One region of the Paenisporosarcina sp. P5_A11 genome, then DNA from elsewhere that is predicted to be linked to it. Evidence: predicted binding sites of a transcription regulator. Region 1 holds the regulator's gene; the other holds the start of a gene.
What was found. The regulator Rex, encoded in region 1, represses fermentation and respiration genes when NADH is low (regulators of the CRP and FNR family bind a similar motif). The targets are predictions, from matches to a motif close to TTGTGAAATATTTCACAA.
Positions count from the first base shown of each region.

Region 2: the regulator Rex is predicted to act here: its motif matches at 1,362-1,379, upstream of AC1DOS_RS02710 (cytochrome ubiquinol oxidase subunit I).

Region 1 covers NZ_JBFUKT010000125.1:117-3,545, reverse strand. The annotation lists gene AC1DOS_RS14500 (ABC-F family ATP-binding cassette domain-containing protein) at 1-1,439, opposite strand, end outside; gene AC1DOS_RS14495 (redox-sensing transcriptional repressor Rex) at 1,564-2,229, shown strand; gene tatA (twin-arginine translocase TatA/TatE family subunit) at 2,282-2,479, shown strand; gene tatC (twin-arginine translocase subunit TatC) at 2,501-3,280, shown strand.
Region 2 covers NZ_JBFUKT010000005.1:20,885-24,313, reverse strand. The annotation lists gene AC1DOS_RS02725 (alpha/beta-type small acid-soluble spore protein) at 13-228, shown strand; gene AC1DOS_RS02720 (N-acetyltransferase family protein) at 353-847, opposite strand; gene AC1DOS_RS02715 (NUDIX hydrolase) at 866-1,300, opposite strand; gene AC1DOS_RS02710 (cytochrome ubiquinol oxidase subunit I) at 1,581-2,927, shown strand; gene AC1DOS_RS02705 (cytochrome d ubiquinol oxidase subunit II) at 2,930-3,429, shown strand, end outside.

The sequences.
Region 1 (3,429 bases):
AAATCCAAGTGATTGGTCGGCTCATCTAAAATCAAGGTGTTAGCTTTTAACATCATGAGTTTGGCTAATGCGACCCTAGCTTTTTCACCACCTGATAAGGAAGAAATCGATTTGGTTACATCATCACCACTGAATAAGAAACGGCCAAGCACATTCCGTACATCTTTTTCATTCATTAATGGCCATTCATCCCATAATTCTTTCAGGACAGATCGGTTGCCTGTGAGTTTTGCTTGTTCTTGATCGTAGTAACCGAATTGAACATTTGTCCCGTAATGAATCGATCCGGCAATTGGAGGAATATCTTTTACTACGGTTTTTAGTAAAGTGGATTTTCCAACACCATTTGGACCAACTAAAGCGATTCGATCTTCTCGAAAGACTCGAAGATCAACATCTTGAGAAACAGGCTTTTCGGAGTATCCTACCGTAACTTGTTCTAATTTTAGTACGTCATTGCCACTTTGACGTTCAATCGAGAAACCAAAGTTCGCTGATTTTTCATCCCCATTTGGGGAATCCATCCAATCGGTTTTCTCCAACACTTTACGACGAGACTGAGCCATTTTAGTAGTAGAAGCACGAGCTAAGTTGCGTTGAACAAAGTCTTCAAGTTTTGCTTTTTCTTCTTGTTGCTTGTCAAATGTCTTCAAGTCGCGTTCATATGTTTTTGCCTTTTCATCCAAGTAAGAACTATAATTTCCGACAAAACGTTTTACTTTATGACGAGACACCTCATAAACAAAATTCACTACTTGATCTAAGAAATACCGGTCGTGAGAAACGATTAAGATCGCACCAGGATAACCTTGAAGATAACGCTCTAACCAGCTTAGTGTGTCGATGTCTAAGTGGTTGGTCGGTTCATCCAGAATGAGTAAATCCGGTTTTGTTAATAATAATTTGGCCAATGCCAAACGCGTTTTTTGACCGCCTGATAAAGATTGAATGGGCTTATCGTATTCTTCTGGGAAGAATTGCATCCCATGTAAGACTGAACGTGTATCTGATTCATATTGGTAGCCACCGGAATCTTTAAACGCAACTTGCTTGGTATCGTAGTCTGACAAGATACGCCCATAAGCCTCGGCATCTTCATATACGGTAGGGTCAGCCATTTGCTTTTCCAGTGAACGTAATTCTTTTTCAGCCGATAGATGATGAGCAAAAATGGTCATCATTTCATCCCAAATCGATAAGTCGGAATCGATGCCTGCATGTTGCTCCATATAGCCAACTTTTGTACCTTTTGGAATGATGATTTCTCCAGAGTCATACGACATTTCACCAGCAATTATTTTAAGGAGAGTCGATTTCCCAGCACCGTTCCGACCGACTAAAGCTACACGGTCTCTATGGTTTATTTCAAGTTTGACGCCGCTTAATATTTCATCGACGACAAATGTTTTATGTAATTGATTCACTTGTAAGACAATCATTAATTCCACCTCAGTTCTCACTTAGTTTAATGGAAGCGTGTAGCTGGCGCAACGGCAGAACTTTACTTCTTTTATGTACTCATGTAAGATGAAAGCGATTTCGCTTGAATGCAGGAGGAACAAAATGAAACAAGAACCGCTTAAAATTCCACAAGCTACAACCAAAAGATTACCTCTCTATTACCGATTTATCCAAAATTTTTCGAATGCGGGTAAGAAACGTATCTCTTCACAGGAACTAAGTGAAGCCATGAAAATTGATTCAGCTACGATTCGCCGTGATTTTTCGAATTTTGGAGCATTAGGTAAAAAAGGCTATGGCTATGATGTACAACACTTGCTTTCGTTTTTTCGTCAAACACTCGATCAAGATGAAGCAACTAATGTCGCATTAATCGGTGTAGGTAGCTTAGGGACAGCTTTTTTAAAATACAATTTTCACAAAAATCACAACACACGTATTGTAGTAGCATTTGATACGAGTGCTACTGAAGACGGAATGTTGATGAGTGACATCCCGGTTTTTGAACCTAGTAAGTTAGAAGGAAAAATTAAAGAATATGGTATTGAGCTGGTGATTTTAACAGTACCTTCACGAGCTGCTCAAGAAGTGACAGACCGCCTAACAAAAACGGCGGTTAAGGGTATTCTCAATTTTACAACAGTGCGATTAACGGTACCTGATTCAATTCGTGTCCATACAATTGATTTGTCTGTTGAATTACAAACACTGATTTACTTCATAAAACAAGATGAAGAAAGTTCACACATCGTTCATAGTAACAAATAGCAAACGTAGCGTAAGTAAGTTAAAATAAGAATAGACAAGAGGAGGTGCCTACATGCCAACAGGTCCATTAAGTATATTATTGATTGTGGTAGTAGCTTTGCTTGTATTCGGTCCGAAAAAGCTCCCTGAATTAGGACGAGCATTCGGCAGTTCGCTTCGCGAATTCAAAAATGCAACTCGTGGTCTAATCGATGAAGATGAAGATGACGAGAAAAAAAAGACAAAAAAGCTAGACGATGAAGTTAAGTAAGTACGTTAGGGTGTTTTTCTGATGGAAGAAAGAGACATGACTACAGTTGATCATATTATTGAATTAAGAAAACGGCTGATGATAATCGTCGTTTTCTTTGTTGTAGCAGTGGTAATCAGTTTTTTCTTAGCCGGACCACTGATTGACTTTTTGCAAGTGAGTGAAGAAGCACGGGATTTAACATTAAATGCGTTTAAAATAACCGATCCATTTAAGATATTAATTTCCGTGATGATGGTTCTAGCAATCGTTATGACATCTCCACTAATACTCTACCAAGTATGGGCTTTTATCTCTCCAGGACTTTACAAGAAAGAGAGAACAGCAACACTCAGTTACATCCCGTTCATCTTTTTTCTATTTATTGCTGGAGTTGCATTTTCCTATTATGTCGTATTCCCATTCGTCATACATTTTATGGCGGACTTAGCGACTGATTTGAACATTGAGCAAACGATTGGAATAAATGAATACTTTAGTTTTCTTTTCCAATTAACCATTCCATTTGGTTTTGTTTTTCAAATGCCTGTGGTATTACTTTTCCTAACACGATTAGGAATCATAACACCAATGTTATTAACAAAGTATCGTAAATATATTTACCTTGTGTTAGTAGTGGTAGCCGATATCTTAACACCACCAGATATCATGTCACATGTGCTAGTTACGATTCCGCTTATCTTGCTTTTCGAATTCAGTATCATCGTAGCCAAAATAGGATACCGCAAATATTTAAAAGCAGGAGCTCTTCAACAAATAGAAGAAGCGAAGAGTCAAAACGAAAGCCTTCCACCGGAATAATCGGTAGAAGGCTTTTTTTGTACCTATTGATATTGGAAGTAACTGCACTGTTGCGAGCGGGAATAAAGCATCCCCGGATGGGTATAACCAAACCACGAAAAGGAATAAATGAATTCCAGTGGGAATAAATCTGAAACCAACAAAAAAAC
Region 2 (3,429 bases), on a different contig from region 1:
GAGGTGACAGATATGGCTAACAATAATTCTGGAAGTCGTAACAAACTTGAAGTTCCTGGAGCAAAACAAGCTTTAGACCAAATGAAATATGAAATCGCGCAAGAGTTTGGTGTTTCCCTAGGAGCAGATGCTACTTCTCGTGCAAACGGTTCAGTTGGTGGAGAAATTACAAAACGCTTAGTTCAGATGGCTCAACAACAAATTGGCGGGAATACAACAAACAAATAACGAAAATGTAAAGCACTCTGTACAGTAGTGTGTAATTAAAGGTGTTAATCATTCATGAAAAATGAATGTTAATTTTTAATAATAAAGAGCGTTTCCTGGAAATCTGGGAAGCGCTCTTTTCTCGTCACAACAACTTATATAAATAATACTCACTCGTTGGGTTGCCATCGATGATTAATGAATTTACTTTCTCACCTTCCAAGGTGAATCCCATTTTTTTGTAGAGATTAAATGCTTTGTTATTATCTTTAATAACCGTAAGTTCAAGTCTGGACAGTTTGACTTCTTTCGCCCAATCAAATACGCGATTGAATAATTTCGTTGCGATTCCTTGTCCTTGGTACATATCAAGTACGCCTATCACTAAATAAGCACAGTGCTTGTTACGTTGGAATTGGTTGCCGATTGCTGCAATGAATCCCACCAAATTGCCTTCAACTTCTGCAACAAAGATGATGTTATTCTTTTTAGATAAAATTGTTTCTATCGATTTTGTCTGCTGTTCAAGAGTTGTTTTTCTCTCACCGGGTTCATGTAACATAAAGTTCGACTCATCTAGTTTTTTGCTAAGTGCTAAATATTGTTCTGCATCCCTTACTTCAATAGGTCTGATATTCAATTTACTTCCTCCTTGAATCTACATCATTTTCAATGCTTCACCTTGTTCACCTGAAAGTTCAGGTAACGTCTTTATTGGTTCGAAGCGAAATTTGAATGTCAAACCGTTATCTAGACCATTACTTACGACATTGTGTTCCCAGTTCACTTGTTCACCAGCGTAATTCAAGTGGAAGAAATTACGCTCATGGACCATATCTTTTCCTTGTGGATAGTAGTTATATTTATGAATTTTGCCCATAAAATACAGAGCATCTCGAACGAGACCAGTTTCTTCATTAATTTCTCGGTAAAGAGCATCAATTAATAGTTCATCTTCTTCGATGGTGCCAGCAGGAACTTGCAAGCCAGCTTCAGGAAAGTCTTTGTGTTCAAAAACAAGCAATTCTAAATTAGGTTCTTGTCCTTTTGTAATATAGGCAAGGACTTTCCGCTTTATTTTCAATTTATGCACCTCTATCATTTAAGTATGATTAATTAGAATACAAAATAATCCAAACTTTCGCAATATTAATTTGTGATGGTTTTCACATTTCCTTCACAAGTGCGTGACAAAATGGATACATCCAGTTATTTTAAAGAAGTTCAAATGGGGTATGATAGGAAGTAAGGGTGGTGACTACATGTATAAAAATCATGAGAGAAAATTGATGTGGGTTGTATTTATAGTTGCAGCCATTATGATGTTGTCAATACTAGGTCGGATTTTCGGTAGTTAATAGGAGGGTAATCAGATGGGAAATGAAGAAGCTGTATTCTTTAGTCGCATTTTAACAGAATTGACACTATCGTTTCATATTCTTTATGCCACGATTGGTGTAGGTGTTCCGCTCATGATCATGATTGCTCAGTGGGTCGGAATTAAGAAAAATGATGAACATTATATATTACTTGCAAGACGCTGGGCTCGTGGTTTTGTAATCACAGTTGCCGTCGGAGTCGTAACAGGGACAGCCATCGGACTCCAACTATCTTTATTGTGGCCGAACTTTATGGAACTAGCGGGTAATGTTATTGCTTTACCACTCTTTATGGAAACGTTTGCTTTTTTCTTTGAAGCTATTTTCTTAGGAATTTATTTATACACTTGGGATCGTTTTGAAAATCAGAAAAAGCATTTATTAATCCTTATACCCGTTGCGATCGGGGCATCTTTCTCAGCCGTATTCATTACAATCGTAAATTCGTTTATGAACGCGCCACAAGGATTTGATTTAGTAAATGGGGAATTAATCAACATTAACCCACTACTAGCAATGTTTAACCCAGCAATGCCTACTAAGGTTGCTCATGTTGTAGCAACCGCATACATGACGTCAGCATTCGTATTAGCATCAATTGCTGCTTACCGATTGTTAAAAGGTTCAAATCATATCTATCACAAAAAAGCATTATTCTTAACGTTAAAACTAGGGCTGATTTTCTCTATAGCAACTGCTATTATCGGGGACTTTTCCGGAAAATATTTAGCAGAATACCAACCTGAAAAATTAGCTGCCGCTGAATGGCATTTTGAAACAGAAGAAAATGCATCACTGGTTATGTATGGTGTTTTAGACGATGGTGAAGTGAAGTATGCAATTAAAATTCCATATGCACTCAGTGTGTTGGCACATGGTAATCCATTTGCCGAAGTTCAGGGTCTTGATCAATTCCCTGAAGATGAAGTACCACCACTTTATATTCACTACTTATTTGACTTAATGGTAACAATTGGGGTATCGCTGACAGGATTATCGGCGTTATATGCCTTGGCAACTTGGAGAAGATGGTCGTTCGTTCAGACCAAATGGTTCCGCTGGATACTTGTTGCAGGTGGTCCTCTTGCTTTGCTCGCAATCGAAGCAGGTTGGTGGTTCGCAGAAGTAGGTCGCCAACCTTGGGTGTTGAGAGGCATTATGCGTACTGAAGATGCTGCAACCACAAGTGGTCAAGTAGATCTTATGCTCGCATTATTCGCAGGTCTTTATTTAATCCTTGGAATCGGCAGTATTGTCGTACTTAGACGTATGTTTAAAAAGAATCCAGTTGAACAAGAAATTGAAGATCGACGTAAAGAACAGGACGGTGACATTACATGACACTGACACTCGAAATTATCGGAATTTCCGTCTTATGGATGTTTTTATTCGGTTATGTTATCGTGGCATRGATTGACTTTGGTGCAGGATTTTTCAATGCGTACAACACATTAACAAGACGTGAACATATTTTAACAAATATTATAGAACGCTATTTATCACCTGTGTGGGAAGTAACTAATGTGTTTCTAGTGTTCTTCTTCGTTGGTGTTATCGGATTCTTCCCGAAAACTGCCTTCTATTATGGAACGACACTATTGGTACCAGCAAGTATAGCGATTGTCTTACTAGCAATACGCGGTTCGTATTATGCGTTTGCTATGTATGGTTCATATGGACACAAAGGTTATACGTTCATGTACGGGATATCAGGTTTATTTATCCCAGCATCACTTTCCGTCGTACTGACGATTTCTGAAGGTGGATTTATTTCCATGGTAAATGGAAATCCTGTCTTAGATTACTTCGGATTATTTACGAGTCCATTAACTTGGAGTATTGT